Regions from separate parts of the Acidovorax sp. M2(2025) genome, predicted to be linked through region 2. Evidence: predicted binding sites of a transcription regulator. Region 2 holds the regulator's gene; each other region holds the start of a gene.
The links. Region 2 encodes NrdR, which represses ribonucleotide reductase genes. Its sites were predicted from a motif close to CACNANATNTNGTG; they were not measured.
Positions count from the first base shown of each region.

Region 1: a site for NrdR is predicted at 2,328-2,341, ahead of ACOYR3_RS01550 (ribonucleoside triphosphate reductase). Genes of this name have one in related genera too.
Region 3: a site for NrdR is predicted at 5,575-5,588, ahead of ACOYR3_RS19095 (ribonucleoside-diphosphate reductase subunit alpha). Genes of this name have one in related genera too.

Region 1 covers NZ_CP186262.1:337,449-347,230, reverse strand. The annotation lists gene nrdD (anaerobic ribonucleoside-triphosphate reductase) at 1-180, opposite strand, end outside; gene ACOYR3_RS01550 (ribonucleoside triphosphate reductase) at 276-2,294, opposite strand; gene ACOYR3_RS01545 (hemerythrin domain-containing protein) at 2,534-2,962, opposite strand; gene norR (nitric oxide reductase transcriptional regulator NorR) at 3,116-4,690, shown strand; gene ACOYR3_RS01535 (threonine ammonia-lyase) at 4,804-6,003, shown strand; gene ACOYR3_RS01530 (hypothetical protein) at 6,158-6,304, shown strand; gene queC (7-cyano-7-deazaguanine synthase QueC) at 6,423-7,130, shown strand; gene ACOYR3_RS01520 (phosphoenolpyruvate carboxykinase (GTP)) at 7,452-9,323, shown strand; gene ACOYR3_RS01515 (hypothetical protein) at 9,602-9,782, opposite strand, start outside.
Region 2 covers NZ_CP186262.1:3,344,014-3,353,795, forward strand. The annotation lists gene ACOYR3_RS15510 (DUF349 domain-containing protein) at 9-2,729, opposite strand; gene ACOYR3_RS15515 (transglycosylase SLT domain-containing protein) at 3,665-4,504, shown strand; ZMP/ZTP riboswitch at 4,568-4,719, shown strand; gene glyA (serine hydroxymethyltransferase) at 4,755-5,999, shown strand; gene nrdR (transcriptional regulator NrdR) at 6,018-6,467, shown strand; gene ACOYR3_RS15530 (bifunctional metallophosphatase/5'-nucleotidase) at 6,628-8,466, opposite strand; gene aroC (chorismate synthase) at 8,583-9,680, opposite strand.
Region 3 covers NZ_CP186262.1:4,147,971-4,157,752, reverse strand. The annotation lists gene ACOYR3_RS19110 (carbohydrate kinase family protein) at 1-203, shown strand, start outside; gene ACOYR3_RS19105 (histone) at 425-1,018, opposite strand; gene ACOYR3_RS19100 (ribonucleotide-diphosphate reductase subunit beta) at 1,204-2,400, opposite strand; gene ACOYR3_RS19095 (ribonucleoside-diphosphate reductase subunit alpha) at 2,536-5,481, opposite strand; gene ampD (1,6-anhydro-N-acetylmuramyl-L-alanine amidase AmpD) at 6,025-6,666, opposite strand; gene ACOYR3_RS19085 (sigma-54-dependent transcriptional regulator) at 6,650-8,179, opposite strand; gene ACOYR3_RS19080 (two-component system sensor histidine kinase NtrB) at 8,191-9,782, opposite strand, start outside.

The DNA.
Region 1 (9,782 bases), 1.9 Mb from region 2:
GCGCGCGGGCTCGGTGAAGAACTGGCGTTCGTGGTGCTCGCCCTGCTTGCCGGTGTTGAAGCTGGCCACGGGGCGGTGGTAGCCCATCACGCGGGTCCAGACTTCGCAGGGCTGGCGCTCGGCGTCGGTGAGCTGCACGGCGGCCAGGTCCGCGGACTCGGGAGTGGAAAGAGGACGCATGGAAAAACTCCTTGGGGTTGAAAATGCTTTTGTTTTGATAGCTTTCGGCGCTTGCCACGCAAGCGCCGAAAGCCTTTTTTGCTTAAAGACTTGTGTCAGGCCGCCAGGCGCCGCCGCTTGGCCTGCAGCCGCTCCTCGTCGCAGCGCGGGCAGAACTTGTGCTCGCCGGCCAAATAGCCGTGCGTGGGGCAGATGGAGAACGTGGGCGTGACGGTGATGTAGGGCAGGCGGAAGTTCGTGAGCGCCCGTTTCACCAGCTCGCGGCAGGCGGCGCCGCTGGAGATGCGCTCGCCCATGTACAGGTGCAGCACGGTGCCGCCGGTGTACTTGCCCTGCAGGGCCTCCTGCCGTTGCAGCGCCTCGAACGGGTCGTCGGTGAAGCCCACGGGCAGCTGCGACGAATTGGTGTAGTACGGCTGCTCGGCCGTGCCCGCCTGCAGGATGGCAGGCCAGCGCTTCTTGTCTTCCTTGGCGAAGCGGTAGGTGGTGCCTTCGGCGGGCGTGGCCTCCAGGTTGTAGAGGTGGCCGGTTTCTTCCTGGAACTGCGCCATGCGCTCGCGCACATGGTCCAGCAGCCGCAGCGCGAAGGCATGGCCCCAGTCGCTGGTGATGTCCTGCGCGCCGCCCGTGAAGTTGCGCACCATTTCGTTGATGCCGTTCACGCCCAGCGTGGAAAAGTGGTTGCGCAAGGTGCCCAGGTAGCGCTTGGTGTAGGGGAAGAGGCCGTCATCCATCAGGCGCTGGATGAGCTTGCGCTTGGTCTCCAGACTCTGCTTGCCCAGTTCGAGCAAGCGGTCCAGCGCGGTGAACAGACCCGCTTCGTCGCCCGCATGCAGGTAGCCCAGCCGCGCGCAGTTGATGGTCACCACGCCCAGGCTGCCCGTCTGCTCGGCGCTGCCGAACAGGCCGTTGCCGCGCTTCAAAAGCTCGCGCAAATCAAGCTGCAATCGGCAGCACATGGAGCGCACCATGTTCGGCTCCAGCTCGGAATTGATGAAGTTCTGGAAGTACGGCAGCCCGTACTTGGCCGTCATGTCGAAGAGCCGCTCTGCGTTCTCGCTCTCCCACGGAAAGTCCTGGGTGATGTTGTACGTGGGGATGGGAAAGGTGAACACGCGCCCCTTGGCGTCGCCGGTGGTCATCACGTCGATGTAGGCGCGGTTGATGAGGTCCATCTCGGCCTGCAGGTCGCCGTACGCAAAGGGCATCTCCTGCCCCGCGATCACGGGCACCTGCTCGCGCAGGTCTTCGGGGCAGGTCCAGTCGAAGGTGAGGTTGGTGAACGGCGTCTGCGTGCCCCAGCGCGAGGGCACGTTGAGGTTGTAGACCAGTTCCTGGATGCACTGGCGCACGGCGGCATAGTCCATGCCGTCCTTGCGCACGAAGGGCGCCATGTAGGTGTCGAACGACGAGAACGCCTGCGCGCCCGCCCACTCGTTCTGCAGCGTGCCCAGGAAGTTCACGATCTGCCCCACGGCCGAACTCATGTGCCTGGCCGGCCCGGCCTCCACCTTGCCCGGCACGCCGTTGAGCCCCTCGTGCAGCAGCGTGCGCAGCGACCAGCCAGCGCAGTAGCCGCTGAGCATGTCGAGGTCGTGGATGTGAATGTCGCCGCTGCGGTGCGCCTCGCCGATCTCGGGCGTGTACACGTGCGAGAGCCAGTAGTTGGCCGTGACCTTGCCCGCCACGTTCAGGATCAGCCCGCCCAGGGAGTAGCCCTGGTTGGCGTTGGCGTTCACGCGCCAGTCGGCGCGGGTGAGGTATTCGTTGATGGAGCTTTCCACGTGCACCAGCGCCTGGCGGTCGGCGCGCAGGGTGGCGTGCTGCTCGCGGTAGACGATATAGGCGCGCGCCGTGGCCAGGTGGTTGGCGGCGATCAGCGTCTGCTCGGCCACGTCCTGGATCTGCTCGATGGTGGGCGCCTCGCCATGGAAGCGGTGGATCAGCACCTTGGTCACCTGCGCGGCCAGCAGCTGCGCCTCGTCCTCGCCGTACTCGCCCGTGGCGGCACCGGCCCGCCGCAGCGCCGCGCGGATGCGGTCGGCATCAAAGGGAGCCCGTTGGCCGTTGCGGTCGATGACCTCGCGCGGCAGGCAGACAAGGGTGGACGCCATGGAAAAGCCCGATCTTCGTAAAACGGTTGAAAACACTACCTATGGTGTTCACGATACCCATCAAACACTATAGGTAGTTTGATCCCGCACAAACGCGCACCCCACGCGGGCAAAAAAAAACCGGCCCAGAAGGCCGGCAGAAGGAAGGTGCCGTCAGGCCCTACCGATGGATTCAGGCGAGCGTGCGCAAGGTGCTCAGGGGATGCGCGGGCCGCGGCCGCAGGGACCGAAGAGGCGCTTCAGGCGCAGTGGGCCGTCTCCTCCTCCTCGATGCGGGGATAGAAGTCGCGGTCCTCGCGCTGCATGCGTTCAAAGACGCGGCGCAGCACCGCATTGGCTTCTTCGCGGAAGCCCTGCGGATCGCGGCGCACGTTCTCGGCGGTGTTCCAGCGCCGCGCAAAGGCGTCGTAGGCGCTGGCGATGGACGCCATCTCGCTCTGGTACTGGCGGCCCATGCGCGCCAGGTCGGGATTGCCGCCCCGCTGCAGCGCGGGGTACAGCACCTGGTCTTCCACGGCCAGGTGCAGCTTGATGGTGCCGCTCATGGCCACGATGCCCTGGGCGATGGAGCCGGCATGGATTTCCACGCCCGCGTGGGCCAGCGCCCGCAGCGTGGCGATGCTGCGCAGGATGTCCGTGTGCTGGTGCTTGAATTTGTCGAGGTTCATAAGGAAAAGCGCGGTGCGGCGGTGAAGGGCTTTCGGGTATCGCAAGCCGCGGGCCAGCCGGCGTGCCCTTGCGAATCAAGGACTTGGCGCAGGGCAGGTGTTTTTCACCCCGCCAATCAAGGTGTTTTTCACCACACCAGGGTAATATGCACCATGCTTGAAAACCCCGTGCTCGCAGACCTGGCCACCGACCTGCCGCAGGCCGTGCGCCTGCAGCGGCTGGCGGCCCACCTGCGGGCGCGCTTTCGCTGCGGGGCCGTGGCGCTGCTGCAGCTGGAGGCTGACCACCTGCGCCCCGTGGCGGTGGACGGGCTGGTGCCCGAAGCCCTGGGGCGGCGCTTTGCCGTCAGCCAGCACCCCCGGCTGGCGGCCATCCTGGCGCGCGGCGAGGTGACCTGCTTTCACCACGACAGCCAGCTGCCCGACCCGTACGACGGCCTGCTGGACACGCTGGTGGGCGAGCCCCTGCCCGTGCACGACTGCATGGGCACGCGCCTGGAGGTGGACGGCAAGCCCTGGGGCGTGCTCACCCTGGACGCCTTGCAGACCGGCACCTTCGGCGAAGACGCACGCGCCGCGCTGGCCGGCTACCGCGTGCTGGCCGAGGCCGCGGTGCGCATCTCCCGGCTGGAACGCGAGGTGCAGGCCCTGCGCACCACCCCGCCCCTGCGCGCTGGCGACGACGAGCGCGGCGCCGTCGGCGGCGACGCCGACCAGGAGATCGTGGGCCAGAGCGCCCCGCTGCTGCGCCTGCTGCACGAGCTGGATGTGGTGGCCGCCTCCGACCTGCCCGTGCTGCTGCTGGGCGAGACCGGGGTGGGCAAGGAACTGTTTGCGCGCCGGCTGCACCGCCAGTCGCCCCGCCGCAGCAAGCCGCTGGTGCATGTGAACTGCGCGGCCCTGCCCGAGTCGCTGGCGGAGAGCGAGCTGTTCGGCCATGTGCGCGGCGCGTTCTCCGGCGCCGTGACCGACCGCCCCGGCCGCTTCGAGGCCGCCGATGGCGGCACGCTGTTTCTGGACGAGGTGGGTGAGCTGCCCCTGCCCGTCCAGGCCAAGCTGCTGCGCACGCTGCAGAACGGCGAAATCCAGCGCCTGGGCGCCGACCGCCCCCGCCGCGTCCATGTCCGCGTGATCGCGGCCACCAACCGCAACCTGCGCGAGCAGGTGACGGCCGGGGCCTTCCGTGCCGACCTGTACCACCGCCTGTCGGTGTACCCCGTGCCCATCCCGCCGCTGCGCGAGCGGGGCAACGACGTGCTGCTGATCGCCGGCCGGTTCCTGGAGCTCAACCGCGCCCGGCTGGGCCTGCGCAGCCTGCGCCTGTCCAGCGCCGCCCAGGAGGCGCTGCGCCGCTATGCCTGGCCCGGCAACATCCGCGAGCTGGAACACGTGATCAGCCGCGCCGCCCTCAAGGCGCTGAGCCGCAGCGGGGTGAACCGGGCGGACATCGTGACGCTGGAGCCGGCGCTGCTCGACCTGGAGTCCAACACGGCCGTGCCCCCCGCGGCGGCTGGCGCCACCCCCGCGCGCCCGCCCGCGCCGCCCCCGCCGGCGGGCGAAACCGGCACGGCCCCCGGTCCCCTGCGGGACGTGGTGGACGCCTGCCAGCGCGCGCACATCAGCGCCGCGCTGGGCCGCTGCCAGGGCAACTGGGCCCAGGCCGCGCGGATGCTGGAGGTGGACGCCAGCAACCTGCACAAGCTGGCACGGCGGCTCGGGCTCAAGTAGTTTGCTACTATTTTTATAGCTTTTTGCGCTTGACTGGCGGGCGCCAGAGGCCATTTTTCTTCACAGACCTTCGCGGCGGCGGCGCGCTCCCGGGACTGGGCCACAATGGCGCCATGCTCACCCTCCAAGACATCCGCGACGCCGCCGCCCGCCTACAAGGCCAGGTGCTGGACACGCCCTGTGTGGAATCCAAGACGCTCTCGCAGATCGTGGGCGCGCAGGTGTTCCTGAAGTTTGAAAACCTGCAGTTCACCGCGTCGTTCAAGGAGCGCGGCGCCTACAACCGCCTCACGCAGCTGTCGGCCGACGAGCGGGCGCGGGGCGTGGTCGCCATGAGCGCGGGCAACCACGCGCAGGGCGTGGCCTACCACGCGCAGCGCCTGGGCCTGCGCGCGGTGATCGTGATGCCGCGCTTCACCCCGGGCGTGAAGGTGGAGCGCACGCGCGGCTTTGGCGCCGAGGTGGTTCTGCACGGCGACACGCTGGAGGAAGCGCGGCAGCACGCCTATGCGCTGGCCGAGCGCCAGGGCCTCACGTTCGTGCACCCCTACGACGATGAGGCCATCGCCGCCGGCCAGGGCACGGTGGCGCTGGAGATGCTGGCCGCGCAGCCGGATCTGGACACCCTGGTCATCGCCATCGGCGGCGGCGGCCTCATCGCCGGCATGGCCACGGCGGCCAAGGCCGTCAAGCCCGGCATCGAAGTGGTGGGCGTGCAGGCATCGCGCTTCCCCTCCATGGTCAACGCCGTGCGCCACACGCAGCACCCGCAAGGCACCTCCACCATTGCCGAAGGCATTGCCGTGGGCACGCCCGGCAAGATCACCCAGGAAGTGGTTGAGCGCCTGGTGGACGACCTGCTGCTGGTGGACGAAGGCGACATCGAGCAAGCCGTGCTGATGCTGCTGGAGATCGAGAAGACCCTGGTGGAAGGCGCGGGCGCCGCCGCGCTGGCGGCCCTGGTGCGGCACCCCGAGCGCTTTCGGGGCAAGCGGGTGGGGCTGGTGCTGTCGGGCGGCAACATCGACCCGCTGCTGCTGGCCGCCATCATCGAGCGCGGCATGGTGCGCTCCGGCCGCCTCGCGCGCATCAAGGTCAGTGCGCGGGACGTGCCGGGCGTGCTGGCCCGCATCACCGCCACCGTGGCCGACGCGGGCGCCAACATCGGGGAAGTGCACCACCAGCGCGCCTTCACGCTGCTGGCCGCGCAAAACGTCGAGATCGAACTGGTGCTGCAGACCCGCAGCAAGACCCACGTGCAAGAGGTGCTTGCCCAGCTGCGCAGCGCGGGCATGGAAGCCGTGCTGCTCTGAGCCGCAGGGCCAACGCCCTTTCGGGAACCCCGTGGGTCGCCATCGCCCCTCCCACTTCCTCCCGCAGGGCCGGCGCCCGGCGGGCTTGGCCGCCGGGACCCTGCACGGCTAGAATGCGCAAGTTTTGTTTCAAGCAAGCACCTGGAGACCGCCCATGTCCGACCCGACCACTGCCCATGCTTCCCCCGCGCCTTCGAACGACCCCGTGGAAAACGTGGTGCACGTCGTGCCCATGGTGCTGCCCGTGGTCGGCGGCATCATGATGCTGCTGCTGGCCTTCATCGCCGTGTACATGACCTGAGCGTCCGCCACCGCGCACGCCAGAAGCCAGAAAGAAGCCCCGCGCCGCGGGGTTTTTTTTCGCCCGCCGTCCCTCCAGCACATCCTTCCCCCGCCCCCACACCCCAAGGAGCCTTCCCATGAGACCCGGCCACGCCCTCGTTCTTTTTTCCGGCGGACAGGATTCCACCACCTGCCTGGCCTGGGCGCTTTCGCAGTTCGCCCGCGTGGAGACCATCGGTTTTGACTACGGCCAGCGCCACCACGTGGAACTGCAGGCCCGCCAGTCCGTGCTGGCGGGCCTGCGCGAGCAGTTCCCGCAATGGCGCGAGCGCCTGGGTGAAGACCACCTGCTGGACCTGTCCGTGCTGGGCCGCATCAGCGACACCGCGCTGACCCGCGAGACGGAGATCCAGATGACCACCGCCGGGCTGCCCAACACCTTCGTGCCCGGGCGCAACCTGCTGTTCTTCAACCTGGCCGCTGCCGTGGGCTACCGGCGCGGACTGCACACCCTGGTGGGCGGCATGTGCGAAACCGACTTCTCCGGCTACCCCGACTGCCGCGACGACACCCTCAAGGCCTTGCAGGTGGCCGTGTCGCTGGGCATGGGCCAGCGCTTCACGTTCGAGACGCCGCTGATGTGGCTGGACAAGGCCGCCACCTGGGAGCTGGCCCGCACCCTGGGCGGCGACGCGCTGGTGGAGCTGATCGTCACCGCCTCGCACACCTGCTACCACGGCGTGCGCGACACCTTGCACGCCTGGGGCTACGGCTGCGGCGAGTGCCCCGCCTGCGCATTGCGGCGCGCGGGATTCGAGCGGTGGCGGACAGGCAATGCCTCCTGAGCCTGCCCCGACGCACCAGGCTCAGGCACTCGTCCTGGGGCGGCCCTTCAGCACATAACCCTATGCATTTTTTGCATTATTTTCACCCCTGTCTGACAGACACGGCCGGGCTGGCTTCATAAAATTGACATCCCAGCCGACCCGCGGAATCCGTGGAACTAGCCCCTCCACCCGCGGGGCACCACCACGGCAGCCGCCCGCCGACTGAGCCACGAAGCCGTTTTCTCAAAGGCAGCGCTCAGCATCTGCACTCTGCGCCAGGCCTTGGCCGCCCCCGGGCGCTTCCTTTGAAAAGACCGTTTTCAACTTAGGAAGCTCCCGATGAACGCACCCACCATGCAGGGCCTGAAGCTCAACGCCCCCGCCTACGTCAAAAACGCCCGCCTGCTCGCCTGGGTGGCCGACATGGCCGCCCTGTGCAAGCCCGACACCATCTACTGGTGCGATGGCTCCAAGGAAGAGTACGACCGCCTGTGCCAACAGCTGGTCGATGCCGGCACCTTCAAGAAGCTCAACCCCGCCAAGCGCCCCGGCAGCTACCTGGCCTGCTCCGACCCGTCCGACGTGGCCCGCGTGGAAGACCGCACCTACATCTGCTCGGCCAAGAAGGAAGACGCCGGCCCCACCAACAACTGGATGGCCCCCGCTGAAATGCGCGCCACGCTGCAGCCCCTGTTCGACGGCTGCATGAAGGGCCGCACCATGTACGTGGTGCCGTTCAGCATGGGCCCGCTGGGCAGCCACATCGCCCACATCGGCGTGGAGCTCACGGACAGCGCCTACGTGGCCGTGAACCAGAAGCTCATGACCCGCATGGGCAAGGCCGTGTACGACGTGCTGGGCGTGGAGGGCGAGTTCGTGCCTTGCATGCACACCGTGGGCGCACCGCTGGCCGACGGCCAGAAGGACACGACCGCGTGGCCCTGCAACCCCAAGGTCAAGTACATCGTGCACTACCCCGAAACGCGCGAGATCTGGTCCTACGGCTCGGGCTACGGCGGCAACGCGCTGCTGGGCAAGAAGTGCCTGGCGCTGCGCATCGCCTCCACCATGGGCCGCGATCAGGGCTGGCTGGCCGAGCACATGCTCATCCTGGGCGTGACCAACCCCCAGGGCAAGAAGTACCACGTGGCGGCGGCCTTCCCGAGCGCCTGCGGCAAGACCAACTTCTCGATGCTGGTGCCTCCCGAAGCCGGCTTTGCGGGCTGGAAGGTCACCACCATCGGTGACGACATCGCCTGGATCAAGCCCCATGCCGACGGCAAGCTGTACGCCATCAACCCCGAAGCCGGCTACTTTGGCGTAGCCCCCGGCACCAACATGCACACCAACCCCAACTGCATGCGCAGCCTGGACAAGGACGTGATCTTCACCAACGTGGCGCTGACCGACGACGGCGACGTGTGGTGGGAAGGCATGGAAAAGGACACCGGCAAGGTGCCGGACCACCTGATCGACTGGCAAGGCAAGGACTGGACGCCCCAGATCGCCAAGGAAACCGGCGCCAAGGCCGCCCACCCCAACTCGCGCTTCACCGTGGCTGCCACCAACAACCCCGCGCTGGACGCGCAGTGGGATGACGCCAACGGCGTGGCCATCGACGCCTTCATCTTCGGCGGCCGCCGCTCCACCACCGTGCCGCTGGTGACCGAAGCCCGCACCTGGACGGAAGGCGTGTACATGGCCGCCACCATGGGCAGCGAAACCACCGCCGCCGCCTTCGGCGCCCAGGGCGTGGTGCGCCGCGACCCCTTCGCCATGCTGCCGTTCTGCGGCTACAACATGAGCGACTACTTCCAGCACTGGCTGAACATGGAAGGCAAGCTCGCCGCGACAGGCGCCACCCTGCCCAAGATCTTCTGCGTGAACTGGTTCCGCAAGGACGAAGCCGGCAAGTTTGTCTGGCCCGGCTACGGCGACAACATGCGCGTGCTCAAGTGGATGATCGACCGCATCGAAGGCCAGGCCACCGGCCAGGAAACGATGTTCGGCGTGGCGCCGCAGTATGCGGAAATCAACTGGACGGGCCTTGACTTCAGCGCCCAGCAGTTTGCCGCCGTCACCAGCATCGACAAGGCCGCCTGGGCCGACGAGTTTAAGCTGCACGACGCGCACTTTGCGCAGCTGGCCTACCACCTGCCCCAGGCCCTGCTGGACACCAAGGCCGCGCTGGAAAAGCGCCTGGCCGCCTGACCTGCCGGCGGTCCGGGCATGCCCTGCATGCCCGGGTTGCCGCAACCTCCCAGTCCTTTGATCCGCCCCTTCCCCGAAGGGGCGTTTTTTTGGGCGGGCCGCGGGAGATGTCCTTACCGGAGCACGCTGCACCGGCCCGCAGGCTGCCGATCCGGCCACGCCGCCAGGGTGTCTGCGCAAAAGCACAAAAGCCGCGGCACGCTTTCACGTACCACGGCTTTCAGGGGGTTGGAGGTGCGCGCCGCAGTCAGGACGGGCAGCGCGGCAGGCCTGCCGGATCAGTAGTACTTGCGAATGTCGTCCACCGTGGCAACGCCCATGGCGTGGTTCAACTCGGCCATGATGCGCGGGTCCTTGATGGCGACTTGCCAGGTGCGTTCGTCTTCGGCTGCGCGGCGGCGGCTCTCGGCCCAGGCGCGGGCCGTCGCCAGCAAGGCAGCGCCGGCTCGCCGGGCGGGC
Region 2 (9,782 bases):
CCAGCGCCCTACTTGCGCAGCAGCGCCTTCAGGACATTTTGCAAACGGCGGGCGCTGCCCGCGTCGCTGGCGCTCGCCAGCACCCGGGCCACGTCCTGCCCCCAAGTCTGGGCGGGCGCGGGGTCGTTGCGGCGGGTCAGCAGCTGCAGCTGCAGCATCCGGCGGGCCGCAATGTGCTCCGCGGGCGTGGGCACTTCGGCGGCCATTTCCAGGCGCAACAGCGCTTCGGCAGCATCCCCCTGGGGACCGGAAGACAGGGCCTGCACCCAGGCGCTGCGCGCCGGAGCCGCCACGGCACCTCCCAGGTCTGACGCTGCGGGCACCAGGGCCGCATCGCGCTTTTCCCAGGCGGTCAGCAACTGGGTCAGGGCCTCGCCGTGGGCCTGCGCCGCCAGCTTCTTCAACGCCAGCTGCGCGTGCTCCATGGCCTCTCGCTGGGCACGGAACGCCGCGTCGCCCAAACGGGGGCCGCGGTCTTCCTGGGCCGCGCCGCGATCGCCAAAGCGGCCGCCGCGGTCGCCGAACCGGCCTTCCGCCCGCGCGCCGCGGCCGGCGTCACGGTCGCCAGGGCGGCCGTCACGGCGGTCGCCCTGGCGCCCCGTGCGGCCGGCCGGCGCCGGGGCATCCTTTTTCATGCCGGGGCGGTCGTCGCCCCGCACCGCCACCACGGGCCGCGCCGCCGGCTTGGCGGGGGCTGCCGCAGGCGCCTGCGATGGTTCCGCAGTCTCCGCAGCGCCCTCGGCAGCCGGCTCGGCCGCTGCGGTGGGCGGCGCGGCGTTGGCAGTGTCCGCAGCCGCCGTAGCGGCCTCCTGCGCCTGGGCTTGTCCGCGCAACGCGGCCTCCAGGGCCTGCATGGCGGCACGTATCTGCTGAGCGTCCCCGGTCGCGTTGGCGGCTTCAAGCGCCTTGGAGGCCTCAAGCACGGCACGGTCGCGCACGCTCAACTCGGTTTCAGCACGTTCGCGGTCCGCGGACTTGCGGTGGAAGGCTTCGTCGATCGGCTTGCGGAACGCATCCCACAATTTCTGCTCATGCTTGCGGTCCAGCGGCACCGCCTGGGCCTCCGCCTGCCAGCGCTGCTGCAGCGCCTTGACCGCGTCAATGCGCAAGGCCGCGGCGCCCAGCGCAGTGGCCTCCTCGATCATTGCGTGGCGGCGAGCCAGACTTTCCTTCTGGGCGGCTTCGAGCGGCGCCGCCGCAGCAGCAATGGCCTGCTTCCACAAGGGCTGCAACTCAGCAAAGATCTTTTCCCCCACATGGCCGCCCTCGCGCCAGCGGTCTCCGAACTGGTGCAGCGCCCGGTTGATGGCTTTCCAGTCCCCCGAGGCGGCGTGTTCCTGAGCCCAGGCCTTGACCTCTTCAATCAGCGCCAGGCGCTGCGCCTTGTGCTCGGCGGCCTCGGTGCGGATCTTGTCCAGCCACACCTCCACCACCTTGTGCGCGGCATTGCAGGCTTCGTCAAACTTCTTCCACAAGGCATGGTTGGGCGCCCCGCCCTGGTCTGCCTGCTTCCACTGGTCGCGCAAGGCGCGCAAGGTTTCCTGCATCTTGCGGCCGCCCAGGGCCTGGCCCTCGGGGCGGTTGAGCAACGCCTCGGCCTTGGCCACCAGTTCCTCCCGGACCTGGTCGGCACTCCAGCGCTGCCAGCCCTGCAACTCTCCAGCAGCCACCAGCGCCGTGTGGACCTGCTGCTCCAGGGCGTTGTCGATGTGCCGGCCATGCACCTTGAGCACGGCGCGCAACGCCGCGGCCGCGCCAGAGCTGGCCTTGCCGTGGCCCTCGGCGGTTTCCTTCTCGAGAACGGCCAGGGCCTCCCGCACGCTTTGCACGGCCTTTTCAACCACCTCGGGCGGGGCCTTGGGCTTGGCGGCCCGCGGGGCCTTGGGGGCCGCGGCGGCCGCAGCGAGTGTCGCCTCGGTAGGCAGCCCACGCGCAGCCCGCAATTCGTCTGCCCACACAGGCACCGGGGGCAGCGGCGCGTTGGCATCCTCCGCCGCAGCGGCGGCCTGGGCAAGTGCCGCCTGGAACGCATCCCACACAACCAGCAACTGGGTGCGCGAGGCGTCCAGCAGCGGCGGAAAGCGTGCCTCGACGCTCACCCAGCTGGCATCGCCCACGAGTTCTTGCGCCTGCTCCTGCCAGCGGGCCACGTCAGCGCGCAACAGTTCGACCGCGCCCTGGGCGTCGCGCCAGGGCTTGGTTGACAGCACTTCAATACGCTGGGCCAGGAGCACCGCGGCCTCGCGCTGCACCTGCACGCGATGCTGCAGGTCTTCGATGACCTTGATGCGGTCGGCCAGCTGCACCTTGAGCACGGACAGCGGCTCGCGCGACAGCGGCGCTCCCGCCTTGGCGGCGTCGCGCTGCCAGGCCAGGGCATCGGCAATATTGAGCTTGGGCGCAGCAAGCAAGGCTTGGGCTTTTTCCGCCCACTCGGCGGCAATCGCCTCCTGGCCCTTGGCGCGGCGGATTTCGTCCAGGCGCTCGCGCACGGCGCGCGCAGCTCCCTTGTCGCGGCCGCTCAGTTCCTTGAACACCTCCTGCAGTTGCTCAGGCGCGGGCTGGGTGGCCAGCCACTCGCGAATGCGGGAGGCCCGCTCCCCGGAGGTGGCGGCGGAAAAGGCGCCGCCTGTCAGCGCATCGAGTGGATGCGGCTCGTGGGTTTTGGCCGGGGCCGGGTTCACTTCAGATGCGTCGGACATTTTGCTGCGGGAAAAAAAAGGAAACATGGGTCCATGAGGATGACAAAGAAGGCGGGCCACCCAGGGCCACCGCCTTGCGGCCACCCCGGCAGGACACCGCCCGTGCCAGGGTAAGAAAGCTGCTATTTTCACCGGGTTTGGCCCCCGGGCGGTACGCCGTGCGCACGCCGGGCCCGAGAGAGTGACCTGGCACAAAACTGCTGCGCGGTGACCGTGGGCCGGCGCGCGGCTCCCGACCAGGCTCCCGGCCTGAGCGCGGTGCGCCGCCCCATTATCACCACACGCGCCCCGTCTCCCGCCGCAGGCTGCCGCAGAAGACTGGCGTAAAAAACAGAAAGCCCGGTGGGCAGGGCCTCAAGGCCTGACCACCGGGCTTGACGGCTGACACAACGGTCTTTGCCATCAGTCCGCATGCGGAGATGAACGTCCACATGGCGGGGAGGCAAGGTATTGCCTCCAGGGGTTTGCCAGGGAAAGCCGCGTCTGCTGCACCAAGGGCACTGCATGCCCATCGGAGGGAGACTGACCTCGTCTGGCGATGCCTGAAACGACAGGCACCTGCACCTTACCAAACCCTGCCGGCCAACTCAACCCGCGTTTTCAATGGTATCCGCACGGGCGATTGAATTTGGCAAGCGGGTCGCGCTCACGCAAGGGAACCCATGGCCTTTCCAGGGCCCAAAACTGGGTTTTTTTACAGATTTTTCATAACTTATTGATATTAAAGTTTTAAATGTTAGTATTGACTCTGCATTTAGTGAACTTCTAGAATCCGCCAGCCCCAAAAACCGGGGCTGGTAACCACCTACCCTCGCTGCCGACCCCGGCTAAGTCAGTGCAGGCCCAACGCCCATCGCAGATGGGCTGCCGCACTTGATGGCGTACCAATCCAGGCGACCCGCAGAGACCCGACCGCCCGTCAGGGCGGCCCCGCTTTTGCGGTGCCTCAGAAAGGAAGAGCTATGACAGCGTCAGGAAAATTGATCTCCGGCGTGCGGACATTTGTGTCCGATGTGACCGATGGTTTTCTTGAAATCACCCACAACAGCTTTGCGCTCATCGGCCTGGCTGTGGCCTTTGTCGTGATCACCCTCACCGCACGGCCCGACTTGCGCGAAGCCGGCGAGACCGAGCTGATGAACTGGCTGCAGGCGCGCCAGGTGCAGATGCTGGGCGTGCCCATCGAGCCGGAGGCCAGCGAGCGCGCCACCGCGGGCAACCCTAAGGACCTGCCCAAGGAGCAGGCCGCCGTCGCCTTCTGGCTCAGCAAGAAGTACCGCGTCGCGCCCGAGCCGCTGAGCGTTCTTGTGGCCGAGGCCTATGACATTGGTGCGCGCACCAAGATTGATCCCACGCTCATCCTGGCCATCATGGCCATCGAGTCCAGCTTCAACCCCTTTGCGCAAAGCGCGGTGGGCGCCCAAGGGCTCATGCAGGTCATGACCACGGTCCACACGGACAAGTACCAGAACTTCGGCGGGCAGTTTGCAGCATTCGACCCGGTCAGCAACCTGCGCGTGGGCGCGAAGGTGCTGCAAGAGTGCATCGCCCGGGCCGGCTCGGTCGAGGGCGGCTTGCGCTTTTATGTGGGTGCCGGCAACCAGGCCGACGATGGCGGCTATGCGGCCAAAGTGTTGGCCGAGCATTTCCGGCTGCGCCAGGTGGCCAACGGCCGCTCCATGCCGACCACGCCGCCGCCGGTGCTGTCCACCCAGGCACCTGCGCTGTCGGTGCCCGTGGCGGCCCCGGCCACTGCGGCGCCGCTGCACGGTGACAAGGTTGCCATGCTCTCCGGGCTGTAAGAACGTGTTTACGTTCTAAGAAGCGGCTCAAGACATTCCGGCCGCCGAGGTGTCGGATACACTAGCGGGGTACGCGACTGGCGATAGGCGCTGCATCCACACACAGGATGTTGCCGCTGACGTGGAAACCAGCAAGAAGCCACTTCTTGTTAACCACTGGGAAGCGTGCCGCACGGGCCACCCGCTGCGTTCAGCCGTTCGCCTGGGCAGCCCTTGTTTCAAGGGACACAAGTTCATAGGACTGCCAATCATGTACGACCGCAAAATTCTTGTCGAACAGACCGATCCCGAACTCTTTGCCGCCATCCAGGCCGAAAACGCCCGCCAAGAGCACCACATCGAGCTGATCGCCAGCGAAAACTACGCCTCCCCCGCCGTGATGTGGGCGCAAGGCACCCAGCTGACCAACAAGTACGCCGAGGGCTACCCCGGCAAGCGCTACTACGGTGGCTGCGAACATGTGGACGTGGCCGAACAGCTGGCCATTGACCGCGTGAAGAAGATCTTCGGCGCCGATGCTGCCAACGTGCAGCCCCACTGCGGCGCCTCCGCCAACGAGGCCGTGTTCCTGGCCTTCCTGAAGCCCGGCGACACCATCATGGGCATGAGCCTGGCCGAAGGCGGCCACCTGACGCACGGCATGCCGCTGAACATGTCGGGCAAGTGGTTCAACGTGGTCTCCTACGGCCTGAATGCCAAGGAAGAGATCGACTACGACGCCATGGAAGCCAAGGCCCGCGAGCACAAGCCCAAGCTGATCGTGGCCGGTGCCTCGGCCTACAGCCTGCACATCGACTTCGCGCGCTTCGCCAAGATCGCCAAGGAAATCGGCGCGATCTTCATGGTGGACATGGCCCACTATGCCGGCCTGATTGCAGCTGGCGTGTACCCCAACCCCGTGCCGCACGCCGACGTGGTCACCAGCACCACCCACAAGAGCCTGCGCGGCCCGCGCGGCGGCATCATCCTGATGAAGGCCGAGCACGAGAAGGCCATCAACAGCGCCATCTTCCCCGGCCTGCAAGGCGGCCCGCTGATGCACGTGATTGCGGCCAAGGCCGTGGCCTTCAAGGAAGCGCTGACGCCCGAGTTCAAGGCCTACCAGGAACAGGTGGTCAAGAACGCCAAGGTGGTGGCCGAGACGCTGACGCAGCGCGGCCTGCGCATCGTCAGCGGCGGCACGCAAAGCCACGTGATGCTGGTGGACCTGCGCGCCAAGGGCATCACCGGCAAGGAAGCCGAGGCCGTGCTGGGCGCCGCCCACATGACCATCAACAAGAACGCGATCCCCAACGACCCGGAAAAGCCGATGGTGACCAGCGGCGTGCGCATCGGCACCCCCGCCATGACCACGCGCGGCTTCAAGGAAGAAGAGGCCCGCGCCACGGCCAACCTGATCGCCGACGTGCTGGACAACCCGCGCGACGAGGCCAACATCGCCGCCGTGCGCGAGAAGGTCAATGCGCTGACGGCCCGCTTCCCCGTCTACCGCTGATCCGGCGTTTGAGCTCCCATGAAGTGCCCCTTCTGCAGCCACCTGGAGACGCAAGTCGTTGAAACACGGGTGTCTGAAGACGGGGACTTCATCCGGCGCCGCCGCCAGTGCAGCGCCTGCGACAAGCGCTTCACGACGTACGAACGGCCGGAGGTGAATTTCCCGGCCATCGTGAAGAAGGATGGCCGGCGCATCGAATACGAGCGCGGCAAGCTGCTCGCCTCGTTCAACCTGGCGCTGCGCAAGCGCCCGGTGAGCACCACGCAGATCGACACCGCCATTGAGCGCATCGAGGAAAAGCTGCTCAACCTGGGCCAGCGCGAAGTGCTCTCCAGCCGCATCGGCGAGCTGGTGATGCGCGAACTCAAGAAGCTCGACAAGGTGGCCTACATCCGCTTTGCCAGCGTGTACCGCAGCTTCGAGGACATCGACGACTTCCGCGCGATGGTGGACGAAGTCCGCAAGTAAGCGCTGCGCGCCGCCGGACTGCGGCGCGGCTTCCAGATACTCACTTTTTGATAGCTGCTTGCGCACTATCCACGGGCGCTGGCGGCACTTTTTATCTAAATCTCCGCGCCAACGCCCACGTGCCCGCGCGCCCGCGCGCCCCCGCCCTCCTCCGTGCCGCTCAGTGCGCGGTACGGCCCGCGGACGTGATGCGCCCGGTGGCGGGAACGGCCACCGGGCTGCGGTCCCGGAAGTAGGCCTCCAGCGCGTCCAGGTCCAGCGCACCCACCCTGCGGTCCTGGCCCTGGGCCAGCACGGTGAAATGGTCCCCGCCGCTGTCGAGGTAGCTGCTCAGCACCACGCGCACGGGCATGTCATCGCGCAGCGGCGCGCCGTGCAGCACCATGGCGCTGATGCGTGCGCCGGGCGGCTGCGACAGGTCGTACCGGTACGAAAACCCTTCCGACACCGACAGCACCCGCGGCCGTTGCACGGTGTTGCTGCCGCTGGCGAACTGCTGCTCCAGCACCGCGCGGATCTGCGCCCCCGTGAAGGTCTTCACCACGAGCTGGTTGCCAAAGGGCTGCACGGCGTAGAGCTGCCCGTAGCGCACCAGGCCCTGCTCGTCGGGCACCAAGTCGGCCCGCAACCCGCCGGGGTTCATGAACGACAGCTGGGCGCCGCCGTGCTCCGGCGCCCGCGTGGCGTGCAGCTGCGCATCCGCCACCAGATTGCCCAGCGCGCTTTCGTGCGAAGGCGACGGCGTGCGCCGCAGCGCCCCGGCGGCCTGGCCCACGGGCCGCCGGGCCAGGGGAACGGCCGCGGCGCGGTAGGTTTCGACGATCGACCGCACCTGGGGGTCTGCCGCGAAAGACGGCACCACGGCGGTCATGGGGACCGGGCCCTGCGCTCCGGTAAACGCCTCGCCCTGCACGATGACGTTGCGCGCCACCTTGCGCACCACGCGGCGCGTGCGGGTGTCCACGCGCAGCTGGATGTCGGTGACCAGCGTGCCGTACTGGCCGGCGCTGGTCAGCAGGAAGGGCTTGGCCGGGTTCACGCGGCTGTAGTCGCACACGTACGCCTGGTGGGTGTGGCCCGAGACCACCACGTCCACGGCAGGGTCCAGGCGCTCCAGAATGGGCACGATGTCGCCCGACAGGCCGGCGCAGCTCGTCTCCTGCACGCCGGCCGTGGTGCTGCCGCCCTCGTGGATGACCACGGCGATCACATCGGCGCCCTGGGCCTTGAGCTGCGGCACCAGCGCGTTGGCGGTGGCGGCCTCGTCCTCGAAACGCAGGCCCGCCACCCCGGCCGGGCTGACCATGGACGGGGTTCCGCGCAGCGTGAGGCCGATCATCCCCAGCGTGACCGTGGCCCCGCCTTGCTCAAAGCGCTTGAGCCCGGTGGCCGGCAGCAGCGTGCGGCCGTCTTCCTCCCGCACGGTATTGGCGGCCAGGAAGCCGAACTGCGCGCCCGCGAAGGGCTTGCTGATCTGGCAGGGCTGGCGGGCGGTGAACTTTTCGCAGCCCCCTTGCTGCAGGCGCAGCAGTTCACGCCAGCCGCGGTCAAACTCGTGGTTGCCTACGGCATTGAAATCAATGCGCATGGTGTTGACGGCTTCGATCGTGGGCTCGTCCAGGAACAGCGAGGACACCAGCGGCGATGCGCCCACCATGTCGCCCGCCGAGACCACGGCATGGTGCGGGCTACGGGCCTTGAGGGCCGCGATGGCGCTTGCCAGGTACGCCATGCCGCCCGCGGGCACGGCCACCGGCCCCGCCGGCCCGTTCACCGTGTGCGCCATTCGCGGCGGCTCCAGGTTGCCGTGCAGGTCGTTGAAGCCGATGAGCGTGATGTCGAGATGGTCCGGCCGAGTCACTTCGGGCGCGGGCGACAGAGCCCCGCACCCCGCCAGCAGTACCGCCGCAACGCCCACGACGGCAACGACAGCCCCCCGCGCCGTCCGGCCACACCCTTTGTCCACGCTCCCTGCTGCCCAAGCCCGCCAACGGTTCATGCCCTTCCCCTTTTTCTTTGCTTCTTTGCTACACGCCCTAACAAAAAGGCGCGCATTCCTGCGCGCCCTGACTTGTGGGTCTTGCCGGCCTGTGCCGGCCGCCCCGTGGCCCCGTCTCAGAGAAACGAGGCCTGGATGGGCGGCACCGGCGGCACCACGTCGCCGCACTGCGCCCGGTGGCGCAGCGCGTGGTCCATCACCACCAGCGCCAGCAGGGCTTCGGCGATGGGCGCGGCACGGATGCCCACGCAGGGGTCGTGGCGCCCCTTGGTGACGACTTCGGTGCTGTTGCCGTGGATGTCGATGGACTGGCGCGGGCTGATGATGGAGCTGGTGGGCTTGATGGCGATGCTCACCTCGATGTCCTGGCCGGTGCTGATGCCCCCCAGCACGCCGCCCGCGTTGTTGCTCTGGAATCCCTGCGGTGCCATCGAGTCGCCATGCGTCGTGCCGCGCTGCGCCACACTGGCGAAGCCCGCGCCGATCTCCACCCCCTTGACGGCATTGAGCCCCATCATTGCGTAGGCGATGTCAGCGTCCAGCTTGTCGTACAGCGGCTCGCCCAGCCCCACCGGCACGCCCGTGGCCTGCACCCGGATGCGGGCGCCGCACGAATCGCCGGCCTTGCGCAGGGCATCCATGTAGTCTTCGTACGCGGCCACATCGGCCACGGGGGCGAAGAAGGGGTTGCGCTGCACGTGGTCCCAGCTCTCGAACGGGATGGGCATTTCGCCCAGCTGCGTCATGCAGGCGCGGAACTGCACGCCGTGGCGCAGCGCAAGCCACTTCTTGGCCACGGCCCCGGCCGCGACCGTGGGGGCCGTCAGGCGGGCGGACGAGCGCCCGCCGCCGCGCGGGTCCCGGATGCCGTACTTGTGCCAGTAGGTGTAGTCGGCATGGCCCGGCCGAAAGCTCTCGGCGATGTTGCTGTAGTCCTTGCTGCGCTGGTCGGTGTTGCGGATCAGCAGGGCGATGGGCGTTCCGGTGGTCTTGCCCTGGTACACGCCCGACAGGATCTCCACCGCGTCAGGCTCGTTGCGCTGCGTCACGTGGCGGCTGGTGCCCGGGCGGCGGCGGTCGAGGTCGGCCTGGATGTCGGTCTCCTCCAGCGGCATGCCGGGCGGGCACCCGTCGATCACGCAGCCGATGGCCGGGCCGTGGGATTCACCAAAGTTGGTGACTGCGAATAGGGTTCCAAAGGTATTGCCGCTCATGGCGCGGGATTATCCCAGAGCAGCCGCCGCCAACAGGCCCGGCGCCCGCACCGCCATGCCACAAACGCGCTTGGCACGCACGCAGGCGCTTGCTAGCATGCA
Region 3 (9,782 bases), 800 kb from region 2:
CAAAGACCCATGTGCCGGCCGTGGTGCCTGCCGCCGTGGTCGACCCGACGGGGTGTGGCGATGCCTGGCGCGGTGCGCTGCTGTTCGGCCTGGAAAAAGGCTGGCCGCTGGTGCGTTGCGCCGAGCTCGGCAACCGGGTGGGGGCGCTGAAGATCGCGCAGCGCGGGCCGCAGAATTACACGCTGGATTTCGTGCCCCAGTAACGTTCTGCGAGCGCATGTTGGGCCGCGGCGTTTTCATTGCGCGGCAACGGTGGCTCTGCGGTGGGCGTCCAGGTTCAGGACCCGGTGGCCAGACGGCGGCCCGCCTTCTGGCGCCGGTGCTCCGTGAGCAACCCGGGCCAGCGCCTGACGGACTGCGCGTTGCACCCATAAAAAAACCCGGCGCGTTGGCGCCGGGTTGAGGAACGCGCGCGGCGTTCGTCTTAGGGCTTGTTGCCCGTAGGGAAAGGCCAGGCTGCCTGAGGGTTCAGCGTGGTCTGGGCGGCGGGGGCCGCAGCAGGGGCAGGGGCAGGCGCCTTGGCGGCCTTCTTGGGGGCTGCCTTCTTAGCGGGAGCCTTGGCAGGGGCAGCCTTCTTCGCAGCGGCAGGAGCCTTCTTCGCAGGTGCTGCAGCCTTCTTGGCAGGAGCGGCCTTCTTCGCTGCTACGGCCTTCTTGGCAGGAGCGGCTTTCTTGGCGGGTGCTGCTGCCTTCTTGGCGGGAGCGGCCTTCTTCGCTGCTACGGCCTTCTTGGCAGGAGCGGCTTTCTTGGCGGGTGCTGCTGCCTTCTTGGCGGGAGCGGCCTTCTTCGCTGCTACGGCCTTCTTGGCAGGAGCGGCTTTCTTGGCGGGTGCTGCTGCCTTCTTGGCGGGAGCGGCCTTCTTTGCTGCTACGGCCTTCTTGGCAGGAGCGGCCTTCTTGGCGGGTGCTGCGGCCTTCTTGGCGGGTGCAGCTTTCTTTGCTGCGGCTGGCTTGGCAGCGGTTGCAGCTTTCTTCGCGGGGGCTGCCTTCTTGGCGGCCGGTTTTTTCGCAGTTGCCATCATGTTCTCCTTGGGTCAATTTGCAAAGAGCACTCCCTGTCTGCAGTGGACAGGAAGCGATCCATGGGGATGGAGACTGGGTCCATCCCCATGAACACGGAAACGCCCCACAGGGCCGCGCCATGGGGCGCTGGCGGTGTGGGGCGTGGTGTGCAAGCCATGGTGGTGTGATGCGGAAAAAGGCGCTAGTCCCAGGACAGCGCACCACCGGACTGGTATTCGATCACGCGGGTCTCGAAGAAGTTACGTTCCTTCTTCAGATCAATCATCTCGCTCATCCAGGGGAACGGGTTCTCTTCGTTGGGGAACAGCGTTTCCAGCCCGATCTGCGTCGCCCGGCGGTTTGCGATGTAGCGCAGGTAGCCTTTGAACATGGACGCATTGAGCCCCAGCACCCCGCGGGGCATGGTGTCCTCCGCGTAGCGGTACTCCAGCTCCACCGCCTTGAGGAACAAGGCCTTGATCTCGGCCTTGAACTCGGCGGTCCACAGGTGCGGGTTCTCCAGCTTGAGCTGGTTGATCAGGTCGATGCCGAAATTGCAGTGCATCGATTCGTCGCGCAGGATGTACTGGTACTGCTCGGCAGCGCCCGTCATCTTGTTCTGGCGGCCCAGGGCAAGGATCTGCGTGAAGCCGACGTAGAAGAACAGGCCTTCCATCAGGCAGGCGAAGACGATGAGCGACTTGAGCAGCGTCTGGTCGCTTTCGGGCGTGCCGGTCTTGAAGTTGGGGTCCATGATCGCGTCGATGAACGGGATCAGGAATTCATCCTTGTCGCGGATGGACGCAACTTCGTTGTACGCGTTGAAGATCTCGCCCTCGTCCAGGCCCAGAGACTCCACGATGTACTGGTAGGCGTGGGTGTGGATGGCTTCCTCGAAGGCCTGGCGTAGCAGGAACTGGCGGCATTCCGGGGCCGTGATGTGGCGGTAGGTGCCCAGCACGATGTTGTTGGCCGCCAGGGAGTCCGCGGTGACGAAGAAGCCGAGGTTGCGCTTGATGATGCGGCGCTCGTCTTCCGACAGGCCGTTCGGGTCCTTCCACAACGCGATGTCGCGCGTCATGTTCACCTCTTGCGGCATCCAGTGGTTTGCGCACGTGGCCAGGTATTTTTCCCAGGCCCACTTGTACTTGAACGGCACCAGTTGATTGACGTCGGTCTGGCCGTTGATGATGCGCTTGTCGGCCGCGTTGACACGGCGGTGTGCGGCAGCCGATGCGGAGGTCTGCGCGCTGGAAGCGGGCGTTGCGGTGGTGGCCACGGGCTGCAACGACGGGGTCTGAAAAGACAGGGGCGGTTGCCCCGCCTGGCGGTTGTTTTGCAGACCGCCGTCCAGTTGATTTTGCGATGAGGGCTTGACTTCTTCGTCCCAGGTCAACATAGATTTTCCAGTGTTCGGATTATGAAAGCAGTGCTGCGAAAAGAAAAGCACCGAAGCGTTGCGCAGCAAGGATTTGTTGCTTCACAGCACCGTTGCGACGCACCAGGTGCACCCGGTGCGTCGCAGGCGAAACCTTTATTGGCAGGCTTCGCAGGTGGGGTCGTCGATGGCGCAGAACTTGATGTCGGTGGCGGGCAGTGCCGCTGCCTGCGCTGCAGCCGCCGCAGCCGCTGCTTCCAGAGCGCTGGGCTGGGCCTGGGCCGGCGCTGCGGCCTGTGCTGCCGCGCCGCCGTCGTGCCCCGAGGAGACTGCATTGAGCTGGCGCGTGTTCACCGTGCTCATCTCCACGTGGGTGGCGCTTTGCGTGCGCAGGTAGTAGGTGGTCTTCAGGCCGCGCACCCAGGCCAGCTTGTAGGTGTCATCAAGCTTCTTGCCCGATGCGCCGGCCATATAGATGTTCAGGCTCTGGGCCTGGTCGATCCACTTCTGGCGGCGCGATGCGGCTTCGACCAGCCAGCGGGGCTCCACCTCGAAGGCGGTCGAGTACAGGGCCTTGATGTCCTGGGGAACGCGGTCGATGGGGTGCAGCGAGCCCTTGAAGTGCTTGAGGTCCATGATCATCACGTCGTCCCACAGGCCCAGGCGCTTGAGGTCGCGCACCAGGCAGCCGTTGATCACGGTGAACTCGCCCGACAGGTTCGACTTCACGGACAGGTTGCCGAACGAGGGCTCGATCGACGCGTCCACGCCGATGATGTTGGAGATCGTGGCGGTGGGCGCGATGGCCACGCAATTGGAGTTGCGCATGCCGTCCCGGGCGATCTTCTTGCGCAGGGCGTCCCAGTCGAGCGTGGCGGAGCGGTCCACTTCCACATAGCCGCCGCGGGCCTGCGCCAGCAGGTCCAGCGTGTCCAGGGGAAGGATGCCGCGGTCCCACAGCGAGCCCTTGTAGCTGGAGTACTGGCCCCGTTCGCGGGCCAGTTCCGTGGACGCCCAGTAGGCGTAGTAGCAGATGGCTTCCATCGAGCGGTCGGCAAATTCCACGGCCTCTTGCGATGCGTAGGGGATGCGCAGTTCGTACAGGCTGTCCTGGAAGGCCATGAGGCCCAGGCCCACCGGGCGGTGGCGCAGATTGGAGTCGCGGGCCTTGTTGACCGCGTAGTAGTTGATGTCGATGACGTTGTCGAGCATGCGCATCGCCACCGTCACGGTCTTCTTGAGCTTCTCGTGGTCGATCTGGCCGTTCTTCAGGTGCTGCAGCAGGTTGACCGAGCCGAGGTTGCACACGGCGGTTTCGGTGTCGCTGGTGTTCAGCGTGATCTCGGTGCACAGGTTGGACGAGTGCACCACGCCGGCGTGCTGCTGGGGCGAGCGCACGTTGCAGGCGTCCTTGTAGGTGATCCAGGGGTGCCCGGTCTCGAACAGCATGGTCAGCATCTTGCGCCACAGGTCCGTGGCCTGCACGGTCTTGGACGGCTTGATCTCGCCGCGGGCGGCCTTCTCTTCGTAGGCCACATAGGCCTTTTCAAAGTCGGCACCGAACAGGTCGTGCAGGTCGGGCACGTTGGAGGGGGAGAACAGCGTCCAGGTGCCTTTTTCCATCACGCGGCGCATGAACAGGTCGGGGATCCAGTTGGCCGTGTTCATGTCGTGCGTGCGGCGGCGGTCGTCGCCGGTGTTCTTGCGCAGCTCCAGGAACTCCTCGATGTCCAGGTGCCAGGTTTCCAGGTACGTGCAGACGGCGCCCTTGCGCTTGCCGCCCTGGTTGACGGCCACGGCCGTGTCGTTGACGACCTTGAGGAAGGGCACCACGCCCTGCGATTCGCCGTTGGTGCCCTTGATGTGGGAGCCCAGGGCGCGCACCCGGGTCCAGTCGTTGCCCAGGCCGCCCGCGAACTTCGATAGCAGCGCGTTTTCCTTGATGGACTCATAGATGCCGTCCAGGTCGTCCGGCACGGTGGTCAGGTAGCAGCTGGACAGCTGGGAGCGCAGGGTGCCGCTGTTGAACAGCGTGGGCGTGCTGGACATGAAGTCGAACGACGACAGGACTTCGTAGAACTCGATGGCGCGGCCCTCGCGGTCGCTCTCGTTCAGGGCCAGGCCCATGGCCACGCGCATGAAGAACGCCTGGGGCAGTTCGATGCGGGTTTTCTTGACGTGCAGGAAGTAGCGGTCGTACAGCGTTTGCAGGCCCAGGTAGTCAAACTTCAGGTCACGGTCGGCCTTCAGGGCCGCGCCCAGGCGCTGGAGGTCGTACTGCAGCAGGCGCTTGTCCAGCAGCTCGTTGTCCACGCCCTTCTGGATGAACTCGGGGAAGTAGCTGACATAGGCCTCGCCCATGGCGGCCTGGGGCACCTCACGGCCGAGCACCTCGCGCACGATGGTGTGCAGCAGCAGCCGGGCGGTGGCGTAGGTGTAGTCCGGGTCCTTCTCGATCAGCGTGCGCGCTGCGAGGATGGAGGCCTTGTAGACCTCTTCCATGGGCACGCCGTCGTACAGGTTGCGCATGGTTTCGGCCACGATGGGGTCGGCCTTGACGTCCGCGCCCAGGTTCACGCAGGCCGACTCGATCAGCGCCTGCAGGTGCAGGGGGTCCAGGGCGACGCGCTTGCCGCCGTCCAGCACATGCAGCTGGGGGGCGGACTGCGCTTGCGCCTGCTGCTCCACCTGGCGGGCGCGCTCCTGGGTGCGGCGCTCCCGGTACAGCACGTACGCGCGGGCCACCTCATGGTGCTCGCCGCGCATCAGGCCCAGCTCCACCTGGTCCTGCACGTCTTCGATATGGAACGTGCCGCCTGCGGGCCGCGAGCGGACCAGGGCGCGCACAACGTTGTGGGTCAGCAGGTCCACGACTTCCCGCACGCTGGCGGACGCTGCGCCCTGGGTTCCATGCACTGCCAGGAAAGCCTTCATCAGGGCCACCGCAATCTTTTGCGGCTCAAAGGGCACCACCGCGCCGTTGCGCCGGATGATCTGGTAATGCGCCAGGGAGTTGGCTGCGGTGGACGCGTCGGAGGGCGCGGCGGGCGCCTCCGCGGGGGTGGCATGGGCGGGGGAAGGCGTGTTCAAACCAGCTTGCATGGGGAGTCCTCTTCTTTGGGCTGTCTGGGGGAAGTGCGCGCGGACTGCGGGCCGCCATGCCGCGGTGGCTGCGGCGGGCGGTGGTCTGGCGCACACTATATATGGTGTGTCTGATGCGTTCAAGACACTACCGGTAGTGTACCGCCCCCGGCGCTCCGAAAAAGCGAAACAGCATGTACCAGGCGACCAAAGGGCCCTGCCGTGCCGCGCGCCAGGCCGCGGCACGGCTGAAAAAGCGCCCCGCAACCCGCGCCAGCACAGGCTTCGCCGGCGGGTTTGCCCTGCAAAGCGGCGTGCCCTCTGGGGGCAGCGTTTTGTGCGGTTGCACAAAGAAAAAAATCCGGAGCGCGGCGCGGGCGCGACACGCCCGCCAGCATCCCTAGGGATGCTCTGCACGCGTCGTCGCGCCGTGTGCATCTGCGGGCTCGGGCGGTCTGCTGCGTTGCAAATGCTCGCAATAGCTCGGCTATTGCTGCGCTTTGCGTCTTGCAGCCCATCCCGATCCGCAGCGCCCACTTGCCGCTCGATTCGTGCAGAGCATCCCTAGGGTTGTGCCGGGAACGGGGCCCGGACCGCCGCCGGAAAGCGATGGGCCGGCCACTGCAGGCCCGCTTGCAGGCGCGCCCAGTCGAAGCCGGGGCCGGGGTCTTGCTTGCGGCCGGGGGCAATGTGCTCGTGGCCGGCGATGTGCGCGATGGGGTAGCGCTGCTGGATTGCCTGGCACAGCCGGGTCAGGGCCTGGTACTGGGCGGGCTCGAACGGGCCGCCTTCCAGGCCCTCCAGCTCGATGCCGATCGAGTCGTCATTGCATTGGCTGCGCCCGCGGTAGGACGACTGTCCGGCATGCCAGGCCCGCAGGTCGCAATCCACGAACTGCCACACGGCCCCCGAGCGCTCGATGAAAAAATGGGCAGAAACCTCCAGCCCGCGGATGCCTTGGTAGTACGGGTGGGCGTCCCAGTCCAGGGTGTTGGTGAACAATTGTTGAACCGCGCCGGTCCCGTATTCGCCCGGGGGCAGGCTGATGGAATGCACCACGATGAGGTCGATGGCAGACACCGCCGCAGCGGGGCGGGCGCCGTGGTTGGGGGAGTCGAGCCGCGTAGCGCCGCGCAGCCATCCGCCCTGCCATCCCGGCTGCCACGGGCCCGCTGCGGGCATCGCTGCCTCAGCCGGCGTCGTCATGCGCATCCTGGTCGTTGGGGACGGCGATGTTCAGCCGCGCGATGCGGTAGCGGATCTGCCGCAGGCTGATGCCCAGGCGCGCCGCCGTGGCGGTCCGGTTGAAGCCGGACTCGCGCAGGGCGCGCACCAGGATGTCGCGCTCCTGATGGTCCAGCCAGGCCTGCAGATCATTGGGCAGCGGCACCGTGCTGCCGGGGTTGCTTGCCGCCACGGCGTCGGACTGGCCGTGCTGCGGTTCGGCCAGGTACGGCGCATTCGCCGCGGTCCCGGCCGGGGGGCGCGGCTCTGCAGGCTCGGCCCCCCCGGTCCCGCACGGCCAGTCGATGTGCAGTTCGTCGCCGTCGCTCAGGGCGACGGCGCGGTGCAGCAGGTTTTCCAGCTCCCGCACGTTGCCGGTGAGCGGGTGGGCCGCCAGGGCCTGCAGGGCTTGGCCGGACAGCGCCGGGACGGGCAGGCCGGATTCGTGGGCAATGCGCGCGAGCAAGGCGGTGCACAGCACCGGCAGGTCCTCGCGGCGCTCGCGCAAGGGGGGGATCACGATCTCGATGACGTTGAGACGGTAGTACAGATCCTGCCGGAAACGGCCCGCCTGCACGTCGGCCGCGAGGTCGCGGTGCGTGGCGCTGACAATGCGCACGTCCACCGTCTCCTCCTGGGTGGAGCCCAGGGGGCGCACGCTGCGCTCCTGGATGGCGCGCAGCAGTTTGGACTGCATTGGCAATGGCAGGTCGCCGATTTCGTCCAGGAACAGCGTGCCGCCGCGTGCCGCCTGGAAGTAGCCGTCGCGGTCCTGGGTGGCCCCGGTGTAGGACCCCTTGCGCGCGCCGAAGAACTCTGCCTCCAGGAGGTTTTCTGGAATGGCGCCGCAGTTCACGGCCACCAGCGGGCCGTCGGCCCGCTGGCTGCTCGCGTGCAGCGCCTGGGCCACCAGCTCCTTGCCGGTGCCCGATTCACCGTGGATCAGCACGGGCGCCATGCCGCGGGCCACCTTGGCCACGCGCTGCTTGACGTTGAGGATGGCTTCGGAGGTGCCCACCAGCCGGTCCAGGGCGGTGCCGGCCGTGGGCGATTCCACCGCGGCGCTGGCCTGCCGCCCCTGCATGCCGCCGGTGCGGGCCGCCCGCGGCGGCGGCACGCCGCCGGTGCCCTGCACGGCGGACGCGACCACCGAGCGGAACTGCTTGAGGTCGACCGGCTTGGTCAGGTAGTCGAATGCGCCGGAGCGCAAGGCCTCCACCGCGTTCTCCGCCGATCCGTAGGCCGTCATGACCACGCAGCGCTCGCGGCGCTGCTGGTCGCGCAGGTCCTGCAGCAGTTCCATGCCGAACCCGTCGGGCAGGCGCATGTCGGTGATGACGGCGTCGAAGCGTTGGGCCTGCAGCTGGTTGCGGGCCTCCTGCAGGTTGGACGCCGTTTCCACGCGGTAGCCCTCGCGCAGGAGCGTCAGTTCATACAGGGTGCGCAGATCGGGTTCGTCGTCCACGACGAGGATGGAGGCGGCTGGTGCGTTCATGGCAAAAGGTTTCAGACCACGATGGTGTCAAACAGCGTGGCGGCGTCGGTGGGGCGGGTCGTGCGGCGAAAACCCACCGTGAAGGCGTTGCCCCCGATGTCGCCGCGCGGGGTGCTCTGGGTCAGCCGCTGGTAGCTGATGGAGGCGCCGTGGCGCTGGCACAGCTCCCGGCAGATGTACAGGCCCAGGCCGCTGGAGCGGCTTTCGGACGAGAAGAAGGGCTCGAAGAGGTGGCGTTCCACCGATTTGTCCATGGGGGCGCCGTCGCTCCAGACCTGCAGGCTGGCCTGGCCCGCCGCAGAGGTGCGGGTGGTCACCCGCAGGGAGTCGGGCTCCTGGCCCATGTAGCGCAGCGCGTTGTCCAGCAGGTTCACGAGCACGCGCCGCAGGTGCTCCGTGTCGAACTCGACCTGGACCCCGCTGGCTTCCAGGCTCACCACGGCGCGGCGGCGGGCGGGGTCTTGCGCCTGCCAGTCGTTCCAGACCAGGGCCACGGCCTCGTCCAGCGCCAGGGTGGATGCCGGCGCATGGCTGATCTGGTGCTGCACGCGGGCGATGTCCAGCACTTCTTCGGCAATGCGCGCCAGGCGGTCCGCGTTCTGCTGCACCATGTGGGTCAGGCGCTTGTGTCCCGGGTCCTGCAGGTCCTCCTCCAGCAGGGCATTGGCCTGCACGATGGCCGCCAGCGGGTTGCGGATCTCGTGCGCCACGGCCGCCGACATGCGGCCCATGGCGGCGAGCTTTTCCGTGCGCAGCCGCGCTTCCATCTCGCGCAGGTCGTGCAGGAACATCACGCACAGCCGTTCGGTCTGGGCCTGGCGCGCGGCCTCGCGGGTGGAGGTGAGCCAGGTGCGCACATGCAGTCCGGTCGGGCTTTGCCCCGGGTGCAGCAGGTCGACGTCCGCGGTCTGCGAATGCTCCTGCCGGAACGTGCGGCGCGCCAGGATGACCAGGGGCTGCCAAGGAGGTTGCGCGGCCAGGGAGAAGGGCAGCTCGGGCGGGGACCCGGCCGCAAGCAGCTGCAGCCCCGCGGGGTTGGCGATGCGCACGGTGTCGCTTTCGTCCACCACCAGCACGCCGTCGGTCAGGTTCTGGATCACCAGCGCGCTCACCTGCGCCTGCACGCGCGCGGCCATCTGGCTTTGCTGGGCCAGTTCCTGCTCGCGCGCCAGCCGGCTGGCCAGCTGGTGCACGAGGTAGCTCACGATGAAATAGCCGGTGCCGGTCAGCGCGCTTTGCAGGTAGCGGGGCGCATCGTCGCCGGTGGAGCCGGTGGACAACCAGGCGGCCCAACCCAGCAGCAGCAGGGTGACCGCCGCCGTGGTGCCCAGGGCCAGCGTCAGCGAGCCGAGCACGGCTGCCATGAGGATGGGCAGGCCGAACAGCGGCGTGTAGTTCATGCTGCCCGCGTGCAGCAACTGCAGCGCGGAGATGGCCGCCAGATCCACCCCGATGGAGAGCAGCCAGTGCGGGCCGGTGTGCGGCGCGGGCGGTCGGTTGCGCCCCAGCACGCGCAGCACGACCGTGGCCCCGAGGTAGGCCACGCACACGCCCAGCACGGCAGGCTCGGCGGCCTGGTTGACGGCCTGCCCCACGCCCTGCA